3 regions of the Vibrio iocasae genome follow, and region 2 is predicted to be linked to each of the others. Evidence: predicted binding sites of a transcription regulator. Region 2 holds the regulator's gene; each other region holds the start of a gene.
What was found. Region 2 encodes CRP, which controls carbon source genes, mostly activating them, when cyclic AMP is high. Its sites were predicted from a motif close to TGTGANNNNNNTCACA; they were not measured.
Positions count from the first base shown of each region.

Region 1 (7,008 bases), on a different replicon from region 2:
CGCTATCTCATAGGCTTTTGTGGTGGCGACTTCTGCGTCTTTAATTCGCTCCAACCCGAGTAATGCTAATCCTCTGAAGTCCCATATTTCAGCTTTCCAGTTTGGACCCGGATGATGTTTTAAAACTTCTTCTGCTTCATCGAGCACTGACAGCATCTCAGTGTAATCATTTAGGTGATAATGATCCTGAGCCAATAAAATACGAGCTTTACCTTCCAGCCAGTTTACTCGTGCGTTGTTCGCAACCTGAACGGCTAACTCGTGGGTAGATAACGCAAGCTTGTGCTCTTCAGTAATGCGCCACACGTTTCCAAGGCCGATCAAACATTCAATCTCGATTTCTGTTTCTCCAACCAGAGCGGCTTGCTCAAGTGAGTTAATCCAGAATTGCTGGGCTGAGTAATACTTCGCTTGCCCCCAGAAGTTAAGGGCGTGGATATGAAGAATTTCGGGTAGATAGAGATCGGTATCCAGTCGGTTTAAGCGGGTAAGTGCTTCTTTGATGTACTTGATACCGGAAACGTAATCCATCAATCGCCAGTGGCATTTGGAAATAATGATGCAGGCCTGAATCCCGCCTTCGGGAAAAAGGACCTGATCGGTACGCAGCAGGCATTGAGAGGCCAGGTTGAGTACAGCTTCCGTTTCTGACTCAATCCGGTCGTTGAGCTGATCCAGCTCATTCGCAAGTTGAACGTGGGCTTTATCCAAGGTTAAGTCCATGAGATATATGAGTTACAACTTATTCATTATATGGTTAGTTAAGCTTAGCGCACCAATGAAAATTGTATTAATTGTATGTTGAACTTAAAAAATTCGTTTACGCTCACATCCCAACTAGGATCTTATGGCTGATATTTATGACAGTAGTTGCTTTAATGTCATTGGTTGTTCTGTAATTCCAAGGCGTTGGGCAGGGGTAAGCCCCTCTTTGTCTTGATAACAGAGGTTGTGCCAGGCGCGGAAAATATCCAGCATAGGTAGGATGCCACCTGGACGCAGTTTTCGCCTTGGTTCGTTGATGAAACTATCAAAAAGTAACTGAAAACGGTCCTGGTAAAACTTGGTGTGTTCTACGGTTGCCTTTTCAAGCCAGTATTTAGGTTCGTTATTCTTACCTGCCAGATAACAGATACCTTTCGAGCCTTCATTCTGTTTAGAAATAGCCCATCTGTCGCGCCACCAACCCATATGAACAATGTCTATCTTTTCTGGTTGCTGCTCATTGTTCCAGCCGGAGTCTTCTTCGACATACATTAGGTCGACAGTTTGGTCTTTTATTTTTGGTAGGCAGATGGTTAATGCTGCAGACCTTAATACAGGATCCTGCGGCATATAAATAGAAACTTGTTTGCCTTCTCTACACATACCAAGCAGGTGCAGATAATGCGCGTAAGAAGTATACGGTGCTCTTATTACAGAACCCTTCGACGGATAATTGAACTTGGTCATATTACCCATTGGGTCTTCAACGTTACCCCTTGCCAGAATAATCTGATACTTCTGATCTATCTTGTCGTGAAGATCGCTCGACTGGCTTGTCATCGAAAGGTTCGTTTCGGAGAAATAATTACGGGAAACGAATCTTGATGGTGTTTCGTAAGGGTTGTGATCTACAGAGCCTTCTGGTTCTTCATTCACTGAGTAGTTGATGTGCTGAGTCAGAATATACCCTGATTCGGCTTCACCAGTCGCAAACCAAAGCACACCATTGTCACTGTGGGGTTGCAGTGGCATATAGTTGGATGCGAAATGGTAGTGTTCTTCATGGGTTACCCAACGTGCATCGTACATTGCGAGCTTTCTGCGACAACGGCTGGCAATATGATCGACATGGTCGTAAAACGTTTTTGGGTTAATCTCTAGTTTACGGCATACTTCTCTGACTGAGTAGCCAGTAAAGAGTAATGCGAGCAGGTTTTCCTGAAACTGGATTTTAGGATTCGCACCAGACCATTTATCGACAAAAGTGGATTGGCATTGCTTACAACGATAGCGCTGTCTGTCGCCGCTATAGCCAAATGCGTGATAAAGGGTTTTGTGGGTATGAACCGAGAGTCCGAAGTTTTCGCACTCTTTATTTCGACATGCAGGAAGACCGTCACTATGGACGTGTCTTAGTCGCTGAAGTTCGTTAAGAACTTCCTGATTGTTGAGTAAAGGGGGGAAAGCACCACACTCACGACAAACCATCGTTGGACGCTTCGGGTTTACGTGCTGCAGAACATACCGATCTGCCTCACTCAATCCAAAGTTGTCACACGCCAATGTTTTACAAAAGTTGAGCTGTAAACCGTCAGCGTCCCTCGGAAGTTTGCCAATTGACACGATCGCCCCCTGGGAAGATTGCGTGCTGTCAGAAAAATCTGACAGCATTTAAATTATAGGTTAATTGCTGTTTCCAGAGAGACTTTCATCATATCGTTGAAAGACTTCTGGCGCTCTTCTGAGCTTAGCTTCTCACCACGAATGATGTGGTCAGATACTGTCAGGATAGTCAGAGCTTTTGCACCAAGGTCTGCAGCAACGCCGTAGATACCTGCTGCTTCCATATCCACACCTAGGATGCCCAGTTTTTCCATCTTCTCGAAGATGTCTGCTTCTGGAGTGTAGAAAAGGTCTGCAGAGAACACGTTACCAACTTTTACAGGTACTTCCTGGAGACGAGCTTGTTTCACTGCTTCTTCCAGAAGACCGTAGTCAGCGATTGCCGCGAAGTCGTGGTTGTTAAAACGGATACGGTTTACTTTTGAATCTGTAGAAGCACCCATACCGATTACAACGTCCATTAGTTTCACGTCGTCACGTACCGCTCCACAGCTACCAACACGGATAACGTTCTTCACACCGTACTCAGCGATTAGCTCGTGTACATAGATGCAGCATGAAGGGATACCCATGCCGTGACCCATTACAGATACTTTTTTACCTTTATAAGTACCAGTGAAACCGTACATATTACGAACGTCACAAACTTGTTTTACATCTTCAAGGAAAGTTTCTGCGATGTACTTTGCGCGTAGCGGGTCGCCTGGCATTAGGACAGTTTCTGCGAAATCACCTGGTTGTGCGTTGATATGAGGGGTTGCCATTACGGTTTCTCCAGTCTTATATAAAGCTAATTGATAAAATTATGCACTTTAATAACTAAATATGTTGATAGTTATCGTTTCTGCTTGAGGTAATAATAGCCTTGCCTAAAAAGGATCTATGAGAGATTCCTCACAAAATGGTGTTGGTTTGATCAATATCTAGATGTTAATAACTAAAATTGTTTAAACGGAGAAAGCAATCGATTTGCCTGTTCAATATTAACGCAGGTGTTTTTGATATCACTCTAATTAGGTACAAAAACCTTGGTGAAGTTGCCGGAAAGATGACAATGTTTTGTTGCATATTCTGGGCTAGTTCAAAAACTGCTTTTTAAAGAGAGCAAAAAGGCATATTGCATGTTATACAGAGATATAGAACTAGTTTGTTATCTATCAGGCGCATATAAACAGAGTTCTTGCACAGAGTTGTGAGGTTGAATTATGCGTGACGGGAAAGCACAGAAGAACAAGAATAGATGAAGCTATACGCGATTCGAGAAGTATCTGAAATTACAGGTGTAAAGCCAGTGACGTTGCGAGCCTGGCAGCGGAGATATGGTCTTATATTGCCTCAACGTACCGAGTCTGGTCACCGATTATATACCGATGATGATATAGAGCGAATTAAACTCATTCAGAGCTGGTTAGTCAAAGGGGTTTCTATCGGTAAAGTGAAAGCTTTGATCGATAGCGACAACTATGTCCATGAAGAGAAAGAAGCTGACAAGCTGGCTGAGGTAGAGGAGTTAATGTCCGCATTAGGTGCTCTAAACAAAGGAAAAGCTGAAAGTTTGATTGCAACGGTCATGAAGGAGTATCCATTGGATATTTTTAAGACTCAGTTTTTCTTCCCTGCTCTAGAGAGAATTGAACGCATCAAAGCTCCCCAACGCTCTCTTCATAAAGCACTGTTTCAGTCTCTGATGATAAGTAAAGTGACAAGTATTATCGAAGCGGAAAACCGAGCTTTTAAAAAGGGTAAAGCATTAGTGATAAACCTGGACAGCGTAGGGCATCTACCTGCCTGGGTTTCCGCATTGGAGTTAAGTGGTAAGGGGTATAACATCACTTTCCTTGACGGTGTGGAAGATCTTTCTGGATTATCGACAGTTGTACAAAACTCTAAATTGGACCTGATCTATCTTTGCTCCAACCGAGCATTACCTGTGAAGTTGATGGAAGGCGTTATCGCTCTTCAAGAAGCAACTGATATCGAGATTCAAACTTCTGACTTACTAAAAAAGCTGCACTCACGTTAAATACTTCGAGGCGTAATTAGCTCGTGCTGACTTGGCTGCAGTAGAATTATCCTGCCCTGGTAGTTGATCCTAAGGTACAAAGAGAGATAGCCTTAGCTTTATACAAAGTTGTGAAGGATCTTACTTGATGAATGTCTGCCGTATAATTGCTTTGGTGTCACTACTGCTCAGTAGTATGGCTTTTGCAGCAAGCTACCCCCTTCCTGAGGATGGAAGTCATATGGTCGGCAAGCTGCAAAATCATGTGGTGACTCAGGGCGAAACAATGGCAGATATTGCCAAAGCCTATGATGTAGGCTTCCTTTCATTGATGGCTGCAAATAAAGGGGTTGACCCTTTTCTTCCAGAAGGCGGCACTATTCTCACTATTCCTTCACAATTTATCCTTCCTACCGAAGACAGAGAAGGCATCGTTATCAACCTTGCGGAGCTGCGTCTCTACTACTTTGATAAGAATGAACCGATTGTTCATATCTTCCCTGTTGGTATTGGTCGAATTGGCAGAGATACACCAGTGATGACGACTCATATCAATGAGAAAATCCGCCATCCGACCTGGACACCAACACAGAATATTCGCAACGAGTATTTAAGTAAGGGTATCGAGCTACCGAAAGTGGTGCCAGCCGGCCCTGAAAATCCTCTGGGTGATTACGCAATGCGACTTGCCCATGGTGTTGGCGAATACCTGATTCATGGGACCAACAAGGACTTTGGTATCGGGCTGCGTGTTAGCTCAGGCTGTATTCGCATGGAGCCTCCTCATATAGAGTGGTTGTTTAATCAGGCTGCAAGAGGAGAGAAGGTAAGAGTGGTAAACAACCCTATTAAGATTGCATTGGAACCAGATAGAACCCTTTTTATTGAAGTTCATGAACCACTAACCGATAGCAATGGCAATAAAGAAGTGCTTCAGGCGCCACAAGAATTAGAGTGGTGGATGAGTGAGTTTGGTCACCCAATGACAAAGGCGCGCGCTGCAATCTTGGTGCAGAGCGGGGTGCCAACAGAGATAGCGGGCCCCGCATTATAAGACGGTTTTATCTATTTAGTTTTCTAAAAATGGTGGATGCTCCTACAACCATTAGACCCGAGATCATCCCGACTAAACCGTTGAAGATAATTGGAACAATGGCTTCGATAATGGCGATGTGAGGCAGTTGATAAAGGATCGGTTCTATCAAATGATGTACTGCGGGAACTCCATGTACCACAATACCACCACCTACCAGGAACATTGCAGCAGTGCCCACTATGGTCAGGAAGCGCATCAACTTAGGAGCAAAAGACACAAGAGATTCACCTAGCATGGCTTTTAAGCCTGTACTTTTCCCTTTATCTAATAGATAAAAACCAAGATCATCCAGTTTTACTATGCCTGCGACTAAACCGTACACGCCAACTGTCATTAATACCGCAATAAAACTCACAACCGCAATCTGAGTCGTTGTGCTTGCACCCTGAACCGTACCCAATGCAATGACGATGATCTCAGCAGACAAAATAAAGTCGGTACGGATAGCACCTTTTACTTTGCGTTTCTCATACTCTTCGAGTGTTTCATCGTCGAACAGGACACTTTCTGTTTTATCTTCATTGTCATGATTGGTATGAAATAGCTTTTCGAGAACTTTCTCTGCACCCTCGAAACAAAGATACAAGCCCCCAAGCATAAGCAGTGGTGTTATAAGCCAGGGTGCAATGGTGCTGATTAGAAGTGCAGCAGGGACTAAAATACATTTATTGAGAAATGATCCCTTGGCTACGGCCCAAACGACAGGAATCTCTCTTTCAGCATTTACCCCTGAGACTTGCTGGGCGTTTAATGCAAGGTCATCACCCAATACCCCAGCGGTTTTCTTTGCCGCTACTTTTGAAAGTAGTGCGACGTCATCAAGTACAGTGGCGATATCATCCAGAAGGGTAAGTAAGCTAGCTCCAGCCATGTTGATTCCTTTGAGAAATAAGACTTGTGAAGCTTAGTACAAGTGAGCTAACACTTTGTCAAAGATAGAGAAAGTTTCATTCTTAATTCATCCTCTTTAGCTTAGGAAATTGTATTTAATCTCTGAACCTTAAATTTTCTAAGAATGGACTTGTATCCTAAAAGATACAGAGCTATTCTCTATTCGACTCTAACAATGCCAGAGATACTAAAACGACTGCTTGGATTGAAATTTTGTATGAGATATCTAGATGAAGATTTTCATCACAGACCTCATCTTCATGTGTCTTACGGGGACTTTGAGGCTTCCATTGCAATAGACGCTGTAGAAATACTGGCAGGCTATTTACCCGACAAGCAGCGTAAAAAGGCGGAGTCATATATTTGCCAATATCAACAGGCGCTGATCGTTGAGTGGAATAAAGCTGTAAAGGGCAACCAGATAAGGAGGATTAACTGATGCTATCTATAGTCAATGTCGATTGGGAATCAGGTTTCATTTTAGAGCTCGAGTTCAATAATGGGTATACGTGTACGGTTGATCTGGAAACGCTTTTTTTTCAGCCGCCTTTTGATGCTGTAGAAGACTTTTGTGCCTTTGCCATTGTTGATGGTTTACTAGAGTGGGATGAAGCGAAGATTTCAGCAGAACAATTGTTAAGTCTGTCAAACTCTGATGGCAGGTATGCTGATGAGCCGATGATAAACCCAA
Region 1 is NZ_CP145310.1:1,914,869-1,921,876, reverse strand. It holds gene SNR28_RS08595 (hypothetical protein) at 1-711, opposite strand, end outside; gene SNR28_RS08590 (lactate dehydrogenase) at 859-2,328, opposite strand; gene deoD (purine-nucleoside phosphorylase) at 2,382-3,092, opposite strand; gene SNR28_RS08580 (MerR family transcriptional regulator) at 3,569-4,351, shown strand; gene SNR28_RS08575 (L,D-transpeptidase family protein) at 4,479-5,384, shown strand; gene SNR28_RS08570 (DUF808 domain-containing protein) at 5,392-6,297, opposite strand; gene SNR28_RS08565 (DUF4160 domain-containing protein) at 6,442-6,756, shown strand; gene SNR28_RS08560 (DNA-binding protein) at 6,756-7,008, shown strand, end outside.
Region 1: the regulator CRP is predicted to act here: its motif matches at 3,212-3,227, upstream of deoD (purine-nucleoside phosphorylase).

Region 2 (7,008 bases):
AGATACACAGCAGACAGTTATCTGATGGAACGCCTAAGAGAGCTAGGTGTTATATAGTCCAAGCGTTTGAGCTGGAAAGTAAAACCCGAAGTCACTACTTCGGGTTTTTCCGTATGTAAATAGCTTTAAAAGCTTTTGGGTACCAGTAGCTCAATAGGTCAAAAAGCTGATCAGTACAGCAATTCGAGCTTTTGGATACCTATGATCCTTCCTTAAGGATAGCTGTACAAGAGCAATAAAGAACAGCTAAACAACCCGATTATCACCACAGCTAAAGGCGATAGTCTGGCTAATCTCTGCCAAAGAACGGCCTGATTCCTGCTGCCACTCTGCGAATGCTTTGCAAGCGGCATTCTGGGCTTTTTTTGTCCTTCTACCAGAATCGATAACACCAATATTGCGCAGATGCGACTCCACATCAGAGGAAAGAATAAAAGTATCAATACCAAGCGTTCTAAGCGCGTATGGACCGGTATTTCCACCTAAGCGGCTACCATTCTTCTTGAGATACTCCCATAAGCCTGTAATGTCTTCTGAAGGCCAATTTGCAACCATCTCACCAAACGAACCGTGCTCAATAGAAGCAGAGTGAATCATGTCAGCATTAGCAGGAATCGACATCACTTTTGTAAGGTGACGGATAATAGCTGGGTTCTTAGCTTTCTCTTCCCATTGTTCGTCAGAAAGCATAAGCAGTGGTTCAACTTTAAAACCAAAAAATGCCTCTTCAAAGTTAGGCCACTTCTTACGTACCACATCCCATGAAATACCACACTGAAAAACTTTCATCGTGAATGCTGATAACCAACGGTCATTGGGTATGGCTGCGACTTTTTCCTTTGTTAATGGTTTACTAAGAAGCTCTTCAAGGCGTTGCTCACCGCCTTTTCTTTCTGCGGCTCTATGATAAATAGACTCAAACTTTTCCATTGCTTTCTTCCACTAGGGTTCAATGATGGCTTGTACGCTTGTACGCTTGTACGCTTGTACGCTTGTACGCTTGTACTTTGTTTACTGGGTGTGCTCGATGGAATGAACAATCCAAAATCAGATTGAACTATTAGAGGTTAGTGGTTGTGGTCGATGGAACGAACATGCTAACTGCTGAAATTAGATTATTAAGTGTTAGCCAGTTATGCGGTTCGTGTAAGCGACTTCATCCACTAACTTAACCATTCGATAAATACAAAAAACGCAGCCGAAGCTGCGTTTCTAATATCTGTAACAGACTCGAGATTATTAACGAGTACCGTATACCACGATAGTTTTACCGTGTGCAGAAATCAGGTTCTGCTCTTCAAGCATCTTCAGGATACGACCCACAGTCTCACGTGAACAACCCACGATCTGACCAATTTCCTGACGAGTGATCTTAATTTGCATACCGTCTGGGTGAGTCATCGCATCTGGCTGCTTAGCCAGGTTCAGAAGAGTCTGAGCGATACGACCAGTTACATCAAGGAATGCCAAGTCACCAACTTTCTGGCTTGTCACCTGCAGACGACTTGCCATCTGAGCTGAAAGACGCATTAGGATATCTGGGTTTACCTGAATTAGCTGACGGAACTTCTTAAATGAAATCTCTGCAACTTCACAAGGAGATTTAGCGCGAACCCAAGCTGTACGCTCCTGGTCTTCTTCGAACAGACCTAGTTCACCAATAAAATCACCTTGGTTAAGGTAAGAAAGAATCATCTCTTTACCTTCTTCATCCTTGATTAGGACAGCAACAGAACCTTTAACAATGTAGTAAAGAGTTTCGGCCTTTTCACCAGCATGAATCAAAGTACTTTTTGATGGGTACTTATGAATATGACAGTGTGAAAGAAACCACTCTAACGTTGGATCGGTTTGAGGTTTACCTAGAACCATAATTATCTCACTTTATCTGCAGGGCCTGATGCTCAGCAGCGTCCTCTGCTACTGAACCATTCTTGTAGGTCGAATAGCATAGGTTTTCTTATCAATGGCTGCAAGCATCTTGTATTTCGTTATGAATATTATATCTTTTTGCAAACGATTTCTTGATTTTGATCGCTCGCGAACTCCGATTTTTTAAGCAAAAATGTGCACATTATCACGGTCTAACAACTAACCTGTGATATGGCTTATAAATTAACCTATTTTGCCGGTTTCAATGAGCTGCTGAAGAGCCGGACGAATAATGAGCTCCATAGCAAAACTCATCTTTCCCCCCGGTACTACAAGCGTGTTGTGTCTTGACATAAATGAGCCATCTATCATTGCCAAAAGATAAGGGAAGTCCACGTTTTTGATACCCCTAATGCGGATAACGACAAAGCTCTCATCCAGACTAGGAATTCCTTTTGCATTTAGGGGATTTGATGTGTCGACGGTTGGTACGCGCTGAAAGTTGATGTGCGTGCGTGAAAACTGCGGAGTAATATAGTTTAGGTAGTCGTCCATAGAGCGAACAATGGAGTCCATCACCGCTTCACGTGAGTGTCCTCTGTCTCTGGTATCGCGAACGAACTTCTGAATCCACTCCAGGTTTACGATTGGAACCATCCCGATGAGCAGATCGACATGCTGCGAAGCATTCACGTCTCCCCACTTTACACCACCATGCAGGCCTTCGTAAAAAAGGACATCACTGTTTTCAGGTAGGTCATGCCAGGGAGTGAATGTGCCGGGCATTTGATTGTAGGGAACGGCTTCATCAAATGAGTGTAAGTATTTTCGGAACTGTCCTGTACCTTCATCACCATATTGGCGGAAGAATTTTTCCAGCATCACAAAGTCGTTGGCTTCGGGGCCAAAGTAACTGATGTGTTTTCCCTGCTCTTTCGCTTTTCGAATTTCGGTATCCATTTCTGGACGAGTGAAACGGTGAAAGCTATCACCTTCAACCCACGCAGGCTTGAGGTCCATGATATTAAACATTTTCCTGAAAGCTTCGGTGGTTGTGGTTGTACCGGCTCCGGATGAACCTGTTACAGCAATGATGGGGTGTTTAGCTGACATGACAATCCTTGTCTGTTTGTTAACTACAGTTGTACAGTCTATGAGATTGCGATAAAACGTCAATCAATCCATTGGAAATCTGTGGTTAAGAGAACTCTCTTTTTAGCTTGATATCAACGGTTTCATGCAACTCTGAAAAAACGATAACGGCTTCACCTGACTCGATTTGCGCCTTAACCTGATCGACTTTATCTTGCAGTGAAAACTCTACGTCACCGTAGTCGGTTCCTTCCCGTAAAATAAATGCCTGGATTAGGTTTTCCAATGTGTCTGTTTCTAGTTCTTCCCAGGGGACAATCATAAATACTTCTCTCTTTTACGACAGGGGCTCGGTGTTGGATGTTTAAAGGTACATATGACGGTAATAGCTTGGCATGGCACTTTCAAGCCAGAACTTTGGTTTGCGGATGGAACCTGACAAGAACCCCACATGGCCACCGCGTTTAAATAACCGATAATGTATGTTCTCATTAAGTTTAAAGTCGGGAATGACTTTTTGAGTCATAAAAGGATCGTCTTTAGCATGAATAACCTGAAGTGGGATTGACACTTGGTTCAGTACAGGCAGCCCAGAACATTTTGCATAATACTCGGCAGCATTCTTAAATCCGTGTAGCGGTGCTGTAATTGTGTCGTCAAACCCGTAAAGCGTTTTAACGCTTTTAATTGCAGCAGAACTGATACCCAGGGCTTCACTCAACTTATTGCCTTTTTTCAGCGCGTTATCTTTTAGTGAGCTTAGAAGGTAATTTCGGTATACCTTAGAAAATCCACTTTCGATTCTTTTCGAGCAGGCTGCCAGATCAAGTGGTGCGGATACCACGGTTGCTGCATTCAGTATTGGGTTATCACGATAGTGCGCCAGATACCGGACTAACATGTTTCCCCCGAGTGAAATGCCTATCGCTACTTTAGGTTGATTCGGGAACATCTCGTTAAGGTAGTTCAGGAAGAATCGGGCATCTTCCGTTTCTCCGGAATGATAAGCTCTGGCTAGCCGGTTCGGTCTACCACTACAACCACGAAAATGCATCATCACTGATAGCCAGCCGTTATCCGAGAAAGCTTTCATTAGCCCGTTAGCGTAGGGGCTGTAAAAACTCCCTTCCAGGCCATGAAACAGTACAAATATGGGTTTGTCATTTGCCGAGTCTGAACTCTTATCTTCACTCCATGCGAGGTCTAAGAAATCCCCGTCGGGCAATTCCAATGATTCCCAAATCGGCTCAAAGAGTGCGGACTTGCGAATCAGGCGCGGAACAATAGTTTGTAGGTGAGGGTTATTTAACCCTTTTGCAGGCTCAAAATTGGTCATAATGCAAAGTTACTTATCGGGTTGGTTTCCAGTAGCTGCTTTAGCTTCTCCAGGCCAAGCTTTAGTTCAGCTTGGTTTAAAGGAGAGCTTAATGCAAGCCTTACTGCCGGAACGACATTTCCGGCTGGTGGCGTAAACAATTCTGCGGATTTAACGACAACATTGTTGTTTTTAGTGGCTTCAACAAAATCGCTTAATCGCCAGTGTTCAGGAAGTGAAAGCCAGACATGAAAACAGTGCTTCTTGTATCGAATATCGAAGTTACCTAAGTATTGCAGGGTTAACTCAAGTCGCTGCTCCATCTCTTGTCGAATGGCCAGCAAGGTTTGATCTGCTTTTTGGCTTTGCATTAACTCACAAGTGAGTGCTGTAAGCAGAGGGCTTATCATCCAGCTATGGTTTTGTAGAGCAATGCTCAAAGGCTGATAAAGCTTTTCTGGAGGCTGAATGTATCCAACTCTTAAGCCTGGAGCTAACCACTTAGAAACCGCACCAATATGGATCACTTGCTCGGGCGCCAGATTCACTAGTGGAGGAGAGAGGTTCTCTGGTAGCAAGCCATTCACATCATCTTCGATCACATACAGGTCGTATTTTTTACAAATTCTCAGAATCTCTTTTCTTCTTTCAAGAGACATGGTTGCAGTCGTTGGGTTCTGAAGGCTTGGAGTCAGATAGATGAATCGAGCCTGATACTGGCGACAAGCAGCATCAAGCGCATCTGGAAGTATGCCTTCTTCATCCATTTCAACTCCTTTAATGGAGAGTTGCTTTTGCTTCGCCAGACTTATTAATCCTGGGTAAGTCAGCTTCTCAACTAAAATGGTATCTCCGGCTCGGGTTAAGGCATCTAATACCATTTGGACACCATGCTGAGCCCCAGAACTAAAAAGCATCCGTTCTTCGTTAAGTTCGACACCTTTCTCTCTGAGCCACTTAGCGACGATACTTCGATGAGATTCAATTCCCGTCGGCTTTTGATAAATCATAAATTGATTGAGTGCCTGAGGAGAGCGAGACAAAGCTTCCATCGCTTCGCGCAACATATCGCTACGGTCAACTAAAGGAGGGATATTAAATCCCAGATTAGACTCACCTTCCGCTCTTTGTTCCGATTGATCAAATGCCCAGTAAGCTTTTTGGGCGTCCACGACAAAGGTGCCTGCGCCAACACGAGCTTCGACTAAGCCTCTGCGTTCAGCTTCTGCGTAGGCTCTGGTGACTGTCCCAACGGTTACCGATAGCTGATCTGCAAGATTTCGGTGAGTGGGTAATTTGTCGTTTGATCTTAATTCTCCCTTTGTGATCTTTTCTTCTATCAGATCAGCAATCTGCTTGTATTTGGGTGAACTGTCTTGAGGGCAGAGTTCAAATGTAACGATTGTCATGGTGACAATAAACCTTTTGATCTTATTTGCATCGATTGTTATGGTTATTTTGTGCGCACAATAGTAACAAGTCAATAAGATATATGAAATTGTACCGATACAATTTCTGCTGCGTGAGGAGATTTAAAATGGAATGGCAATTCTTTCTGTCGGTATTGGTGTTTGCGATTGTGATGACAGGCACTCCGGGGCCAAACAATGTGATGTTGACGGCATCAGGGGCTAACTTTGGCTATAAGCGCAGTATTCCACACTTTTTGGGGATTAGCTTAGGTTTAATTAGCATGATCTTTATGCTGGCTGCAGGCTTGAGCGCGATTTTTAAAGCCTACCCGGAGATACAGGAAGCGATGAAGTGGTTAGGGAGTCTCTATATTCTCTATTTGGCGTATAAAATTGCTAACACAGGCCCTGCATCCATAGAGGGTGAAAAAGAGCGCAAACCTATGACGTTCTTGGAGGCGGCTTTTTTTCAGTACGTTAATCCCAAAGCCTGGATGATGATGGTGACTGCAATAGGTTCTTTCTCGCTGGCGGGTGAGGGTTATTGGCTATCGGTGGCTTATATTGCGCTGATTTTCTTTATCACTCAGCTACACACTTCTTCTATATGGGTTGGATTTGGTGCGCTGATTGGCAAATGGCTTTCAGGTGCGACAGCATGGAAACGCTTTAACGTTGGAATGGCCGCACTTACTGCAAGTTGTGTCGTCTTTATGTGGTGATGCGAATCGAAGGTGCTTTCACCATCAACTTTTATAAAACTTCTTGGAGAAAGCTTCAAAAAGATGGTCTGCACTAAGTTGTTCGCAGTAAAGCTTAGTTAGCGGCTCGTCGGTGTTCTCAGACAGCTGCAGAGAATTGATGCAATCAACAAGGTCCGATTGCTGCTGTTTTTCCAAAAGTAACTCAAACTCAAGCGACTCTCTGTATAGAGAGTCGGGCAGGTTACTTTTTAGTTTCTTTCTGAGTTCGCGGTAGTGCTGAAGAAGTTGTTCGCTGCGTAAGATACATCTTTGCACATCAGTCCACTCTTCATGTTTAAACGTCAGATTGTGCTCGTCCAGCCACTTGAGCATCAAAAGCAGGTTTACGTTGCCATGAAACTTGTTCTGTAGGTTCAGACACGCCTCTTTTACTTCTTTCACGCTGTAATACTGCAGGCTGAACTGCCACAGTCGTTCAATAGTGAGGTTAAAAGAAGAGTCTGACGCCATAAACCTACATCCTTTCCAGCTCCATTTGCTCCAGAGTTTCCTGAATATCCATCCACTCCATTTCCACGTCTTCAAGCTCTGCTTTGGAAGTTGCTTGTTCCGC
Region 2 is NZ_CP145311.1:227,900-234,907, forward strand. It holds gene SNR28_RS10535 (isopenicillin N synthase family dioxygenase) at 1-57, shown strand, start outside; gene SNR28_RS10540 (DNA-3-methyladenine glycosylase I) at 247-930, opposite strand; gene crp (cAMP-activated global transcriptional regulator CRP) at 1,240-1,872, opposite strand; gene SNR28_RS10550 (phosphoribulokinase) at 2,116-2,985, opposite strand; gene SNR28_RS10555 (YheU family protein) at 3,071-3,286, opposite strand; gene SNR28_RS10560 (hydrolase) at 3,329-4,300, opposite strand; gene SNR28_RS10565 (PLP-dependent aminotransferase family protein) at 4,297-5,688, opposite strand; gene SNR28_RS10570 (LysE family translocator) at 5,817-6,413, shown strand; gene SNR28_RS10575 (TIGR02444 family protein) at 6,438-6,905, opposite strand; gene SNR28_RS10580 (ABC transporter ATP-binding protein) at 6,910-7,008, opposite strand, start outside.

Region 3 (7,008 bases), 240 kb from region 2:
AGTATGCGCTCAAGCGTTTTAACGTCAACACCCCAGACGAGCTTTATATTGGTATTGGTAGTGGTGACCTGAGAATTAATCAGGTAATCAACCACATTAATGCGCTGGTAAACAAACCAACCGCGGAAGAAGAAGACCAACAGGCGCTTGAGAAGCTTCAGGAAAGCGAGGCGAAAGCACCAGCTCAAAGCCGACCTCATAAAGATGCGGTCGTTGTTGAAGGTGTCGATAACCTGATGACTCATCTTGCCCGCTGTTGTCAGCCAATACCGGGGGATGAAATTGCCGGGTATATCACTCAGGGACGCGGAATTTCGGTTCACCGTGCCGACTGTGAACAGCTTGCAGAACTAAGAATTCATGCTCCGGAACGTATTATCGATACCGTGTGGGGTGGTGGTTTTGTTGGTTCTTATATCCTGACTCTGCGTGTTGAGGCTCTGGAACGTAGTGGCCTTCTGAAAGATATCACCACGCTTCTGGCAAATGAGAAGCTAAAGGTATCCGGAATGAAGAGCCGTACTGACTTCAAACGTCAAATCTCAGTTATGGACTTTGATATCGAAGTGAAGAGTGTTGAAATTCTAGGACGTATTCAAACGCGTATCGAACAAATTAAAGACGTTGTCTCAGTAAAAAGGTTGAGTTAATAGTCTTTTGTAATTTGGGGTTGGCGGGCGGGCTTCAATAAGCAGACCCTGTGCGGCAAGGATGCCGCATCGGAGCCCCAAGGACGGGTTTATGCGTGTCTGCGTTTGACGTGTGCTTGCCAACTATGACAACTAAACTAAACATTTCTGTTTGAACTAAGAATCACATCATGAGCCAATCAATCGACCAGCTAATCGAAATCATGTCCACCTTACGCGATCCTGAAAAAGGTTGCCCGTGGGACTTAAAACAGAGCTTCGACACCATTGTTCCTCATACTATTGAAGAAACTTACGAAGTTGTTGATGCCATTCAAAAGCGAGACTGGAGCAACCTCCAGGAAGAGTTGGGCGATCTGCTGTTTCAGGTGATTTTCTATAGCCAGATAGCCAAAGAGCAAGAGCTATTTGATTTTAACGATGTAGTGGAAACGGTAAACGAGAAACTGATTCGTCGTCATCCCCATGTATTTTCAGATGCTGAGTTTGCCTCAGATGATGAAATCAATGCCAACTGGGAGCTTGAAAAAGCTAAAGAGAAAGCGGGGCAGGGCAAAAGCGAAGAGAGTATTTTAGATTCTGTACCTGATTCACTTCCGGCACTATCAAAAGCTAACAAGATTCAAAAGCGATGCGCTAAATATGGATTTGACTGGAAAACCATCGGTCCTGTAGTTGATAAAGTTCGTGAAGAGGTTGATGAAGTGCTTGATGAGGCGCTCCAGGTCACACCAGATGAAACTAAGGTAGAAGAAGAGTTAGGGGATTTATTGTTTGCTACTGTGAATTTGGTAAGACATCTCGGAAAAAATCCAGAAGTTGCACTAACAAAAGCTAATCTTAAGTTTGCGAATCGCTTTAAAGGTGTCGAAGCGCTGGTCAGAGCAGAAGGAAAATCATTAGAGGACTATTCTCTGGAGGAGCTAGATGCTTTCTGGGACCAGGTCAAAAAGGATGGAAAATAACCACTCTTGATAGATTTGTATGAGAAATTACGTAATATTCCTACAAATCCTCATTTGATTTGAAGCAAGAAATTATTTAACTGAGTGTGATAAGTTTCACGTTGTGGTGGTAAAGGGCTTCTGGTATATTTACGTCCCGTCCAGAAAGTACTCATTTCCCTCATTCAACCAATTTCAGGTTAAACATGACGACAAATTACATTTTTGTTACTGGCGGGGTTGTATCCTCACTAGGTAAAGGTATTGCAGCAGCATCTCTAGCGGCTATTTTGGAAGCTCGTGGTCTAAAAGTGACCATGATGAAGCTTGATCCTTACATCAACGTTGACCCGGGTACTATGAGCCCGACTCAGCACGGTGAAGTGTTCGTTACGGAAGATGGCGCAGAAACCGATCTAGACCTTGGTCACTATGAGCGATTCATTCGCACCAAAATGACTAAGCGCAACAACTTTACTGCCGGTCGTGTATACGCTGACGTACTTCGTAAAGAGCGTCGTGGCGATTACCTTGGTGCGACTATTCAGGTAATTCCTCATATCACTAACGCAATCAAAGACCGTGTAATCGCGGGTTCTGAAGGCCATGACGTGGCTATCGTTGAAGTTGGTGGTACGGTTGGTGATATTGAATCTCTACCATTTATGGAAGCGATTCGTCAGCTTGCTGTAGAACTAGGTCGTGAGCGCGCAATGTTTATGCACCTTACTCTTGTTCCTTACTTGGCAGCAGCAGGGGAAGTGAAAACTAAACCGACTCAGCACTCTGTTAAAGAACTTCTATCGATCGGTATCCAGCCTGACATTCTTGTTTGTCGTAGTGATCGTATGATCCCTGCAAACGAGCGTAAGAAAATTGCTCTATTCTGTAACGTTCCTGAGAAAGCTGTTATTTCAATGAAGGATGTAGATTCTATCTACAAGATTCCTCAGCTTGTTAAAGCGCAAGGTCTTGATGATTTGGTTTGTCAGCGCTTTGGTATTACAGCTCCTGAAGCTGACCTGTCTGAGTGGGAACAGGTAATTTACGAAGAAGCGAACCCAACTGGCGATGTCGTTATCGGTATGGTTGGTAAATATATCCAGCTTCCGGATGCTTACAAGTCAGTTAACGAAGCACTTAAGCACGCAGGGTTGAAAAACCGCCTGAACGTTACTATTAAATACGTAGATTCAGAAGACGTTGAGACTAAAGGTGAAGAAGCACTGGAAGGTCTGGACGCAATCCTTGTACCGGGCGGCTTCGGTGACCGCGGTGTAGAAGGTAAGATTCGCGCAGCTCAGTATGCTCGTGAAAATAATGTCCCTTATCTTGGTATCTGCCTTGGTATGCAGGTTGCTCTTATCGAGTACGCGCGTAACGTAGCAGGTCTTGAAGGTGCACATTCAACAGAATTTAACAAAGAGACTAAGTACCCTGTGGTAGGCTTGATCACAGAATGGGTAGACGGCGAAGGTAAAGTTGAAGAACGTACTGAACAGTCTGACCTTGGCGGTACAATGCGTCTTGGCTCTCAACTTTGTCACCTTGAAAAAGGGACTAAAGCATTTGAGCTATACGGCAACGCTAAGATTCATGAGCGTCACCGTCACCGTTATGAAGTTAACAACAATCTTCGTCCACAAATTGAAAAAGCAGGTCTTAAAGTATCTGGCCTGTCAGCAGACAAGAAGCTTGTTGAGGTAATTGAGAACCCAGCTCACCCTTGGTTTGTAGCGGCTCAATTCCATCCAGAATTTACCTCGACACCTCGTGATGGCCATCCGCTATTTGCAGGTTTCGTAAAAGCCGCTGGCGAATACCAGCGCGGTGAATTTGAGAAGTAAGTAAGGATACGGGCGGCTGAGATTAGTTGTGCAGCTGCTCATTAGTTATGACATTTAAATTGAAACGAGAGGAAACATAATGTCTAAGATCGTTAAAGTTCTAGGTCGTGAAATCATCGACTCACGTGGTAACCCAACTGTAGAAGCTGAAGTACACCTAGAAGGCGGTTTCGTAGGTATGGCTGCTGCTCCATCTGGCGCATCTACTGGTTCTCGCGAAGCTCTTGAGCTACGTGACGGTGACAAAGCACGTTTCCTAGGTAAAGGTGTTCTTAAAGCTGTTGAAGCTGTAAATGGCGCAATCGCTGAAGCACTAGTTGGCAAAGATGCAAAAGCACAAGCTGACATCGACCAGGTAATGATCGACCTAGACGGTACTGAAAACAAGTCTAAGTTTGGTGCAAACGCAATCCTAGCTGTTTCTCTAGCGAACGCTAAAGCTGCTGCAGCGGCTAAAGGCATGCCTCTATTTGAGCACATTGCTGAACTAAACGGCACTGCTGGTCAGTTCTCTATGCCTCTACCTATGATGAACATCATCAACGGTGGTGAGCACGCAGACAACAACGTTGACATCCAGGAATTCATGATCCAGCCAGTTGGCGCTAAGACTCTTAAAGAAGGTCTACGTATCGGTGCTGAAGTATTCCACAACCTAGCTAAAGTTCTTAAGTCTAAAGGCTACAGCACTGCAGTTGGTGATGAAGGTGGTTTCGCTCCTAACCTTAAGTCTAACGCTGAAGCTCTAGAAGTTATCGCAGAAGCTGTTGCTGCTGCTGGTTACGAACTAGGTAAAGACGTTACTCTAGCTATGGACTGTGCTGCTTCTGAGTTCTTCGACAAAGAAGCTGGTATCTACAACATGAAGGGTGAAGGTAAAACTTTCTCTTCTGAAGAGTTCAACCACTACCTAGCAGAGCTAGCTAACCAGTTCCCAATCGTATCTATCGAAGATGGTCTTGACGAGTCTGACTGGGATGGCTTCAAGCACCAGACTGAACTACTAGGCGACAAGCTTCAGCTAGTTGGTGACGACCTATTTGTTACAAACACTAAGATTCTTGCTGAAGGTATCGAGAAAGGCGTTGCTAACTCTATCCTTATCAAGTTCAACCAGATCGGTTCTCTAACTGAAACTCTAGCTGCTATCAAGATGGCTAAAGACGCTGGTTACACTGCAGTAATCTCTCACCGTTCTGGTGAAACTGAAGATGCAACTATCGCTGACCTAGCGGTAGGTACTGCTGCTGGCCAGATCAAGACTGGTTCTATGAGCCGTTCTGACCGTGTTGCTAAGTACAACCAGCTAATTCGTATCGAAGAAGCTCTAGGTGAAAAAGCACCTTACAACGGTCTTAAAGAAGTTAAAGGTCAGTAAGAATTAAAGCTATTTAGCTTAATACTTATTAGCTTTAATTAGACTATGAAGAGCTCCCATTTACCGGGAGCTCTTTTTTGTTAATTGGTTATACGTGACAGGACGGATTTCATCCTACTGGTGACAGGTGGTTGATAATCTAGATGGTAACCGTAACCCGTAACCCGTGACTTTTATGGAATTCCAATTTACTAAAAATAGCCTAACAGGTGGCCTCCGCATCAAATGCAGCATGGGTCATGAGGTGGTTGCACGTTTTCTGGAAGAAGAAGTAACAACAAGCAAACCAAAGATTGTTGAGCTCCTAGAATCTGTGCAAAAGATCAAATCAGGGGAAATGACTGAGCTGACCATACGTGCTACCGAGATCTCTGCCTATTTGACGGCTGATGAAGTTGTTATTCAGGAAAACGTATTGGCTTATGGTGAAGAAATGGACTCAGACAGTGAGTTTGACTTCTACGATAGTGAAAGTACATCTGCATGTGGTCTTGAAGACTTTGAAAAATTACTGAGTTCTCTGCTGGAATTTATCTCCTAATCTCTCCTTTTTAAGTGTTCCCGTGCCTCTGTGCACAACCTTAGGGCACACCCAAAACTCGCATCAAAAAAGTGAATGCGTTGCACCAAGTTGGTGCGATGGGTTTTCTTGTTTTTAACAAAATTTCTTCATTTTATTTAAAAACAATAACTTAAAAAATTGGCACACCTCTTGATTGTTATCTCACTGTTATAGGACTTAATGCTCAGAGGGGATGCAATGAAACTTATTAACGCAATAATCAAACCATTCAAGTTAGACGACGTACGTGAAGCGTTGTCTGATGCAGGTATCGAAGGGATGACGGTATCAGAGGTTAAAGGTTTTGGTCGTCAGAAAGGCCACACAGAACTGTATCGTGGCGCTGAATATCAGGTGGACTTCCTACCAAAGGTAAAACTTGAGATCGCGACACAGGCTGAAAATGTTGACCGCGTTGTTGAAGCAGTTTCAAAAGCAGCGCACACCGGAAAAATCGGTGACGGTAAGATATTTATTTACGACCTGAGCCAAGTAGTGCGTATTCGTACGGGCGAAATGGATACAGAAGCACTTTAAGGGATTGGAGATTTTATAATGGAATTAGCAACTACAGTAACTGAATTACGATACGCACTGGACACTTTTTTCTTCCTCATTTCAGGTGCACTTGTAATGTGGATGGCAGCGGGCTTTGCAATGTTGGAAGCCGGTCTGGTTCGCTCCAAAAACACAACTGAAATTCTGACTAAGAACTTCGCGCTTTATGCTATCGCTTGTACGATGTACCTGCTCATCGGTTACAACATCATGTATGTTGATAACGCAGAAGGTGGCTTCATCCCTTCAATTGGTGCTTTAATCGGCACTCAGGGTGAAGGCGCAGACCACTCACTAGAGTCTGACTTCTTCTTCCAGGTTGTATTCGTAGCAACAGCAATGTCAGTAGTATCTGGTGCTGTAGCAGAACGTATGAAGCTATGGGCTTTCTTAATCTTCTCGGTTGTTCTTACTGGTGTTATTTACCCAGTAGAAGGTTACTGGACTTGGGGTGGCGGTTTCCTATCTGAAGCTGGCTTCAGTGACTTTGCTGGCTCAGGTATCGTTCACATGGCTGGTGCAGCAGCAGCGCTTGCAGGTGTACTGCTACTAGGTGCTCGTAAAGGTAAATACGGTAAGAATGGTCAGATTAACCCAATCCCAGGTTCAAACATGCCTCTTGCAACGCTTGGTACATTTATCCTGTGGTTAGGTTGGTTCGGTTTCAACGGCGGTTCTCAGCTAATGGTTTCTGACTTTGAAAATGCAACAGCAGTAGGTCAGATATTCCTGAACACCAACGCAGCAGCAGCAGCGGGTGCAATCGCAGCACTACTAGTATGTAAAACAACATGGGGTAAGGCCGACCTTACTATGATTCTGAACGGTGCACTGGCTGGTCTGGTTGCTATCACAGCAGATCCACTATCTCCATCACCAATTGCTTCTGTAATTATCGGTGTAGTAGCAGGTGCGTTAGTCGTATTCAGCATCATCGCTCTGGATAAAGTTAAGATTGATGACCCTGTGGGTGCTATCTCTGTACACGGTGTATGTGGCTTCTTCGGTATTATGATTGTGCCAATCAGTAACGGTGACGCTAGCTTTGGTGCTCAGCTACTGGGTGCTG
Region 3 is NZ_CP145311.1:470,704-477,711, forward strand. It holds gene relA (GTP diphosphokinase) at 1-650, shown strand, start outside; gene mazG (nucleoside triphosphate pyrophosphohydrolase) at 821-1,615, shown strand; gene SNR28_RS11780 (CTP synthase) at 1,801-3,441, shown strand; gene eno (phosphopyruvate hydratase) at 3,521-4,819, shown strand; gene SNR28_RS11790 (YacL family protein) at 4,995-5,360, shown strand; gene glnK (P-II family nitrogen regulator) at 5,580-5,918, shown strand; gene SNR28_RS11800 (ammonium transporter) at 5,937-7,008, shown strand, end outside.
Region 3: the regulator CRP is predicted to act here: its motif matches at 1,701-1,716, upstream of SNR28_RS11780 (CTP synthase).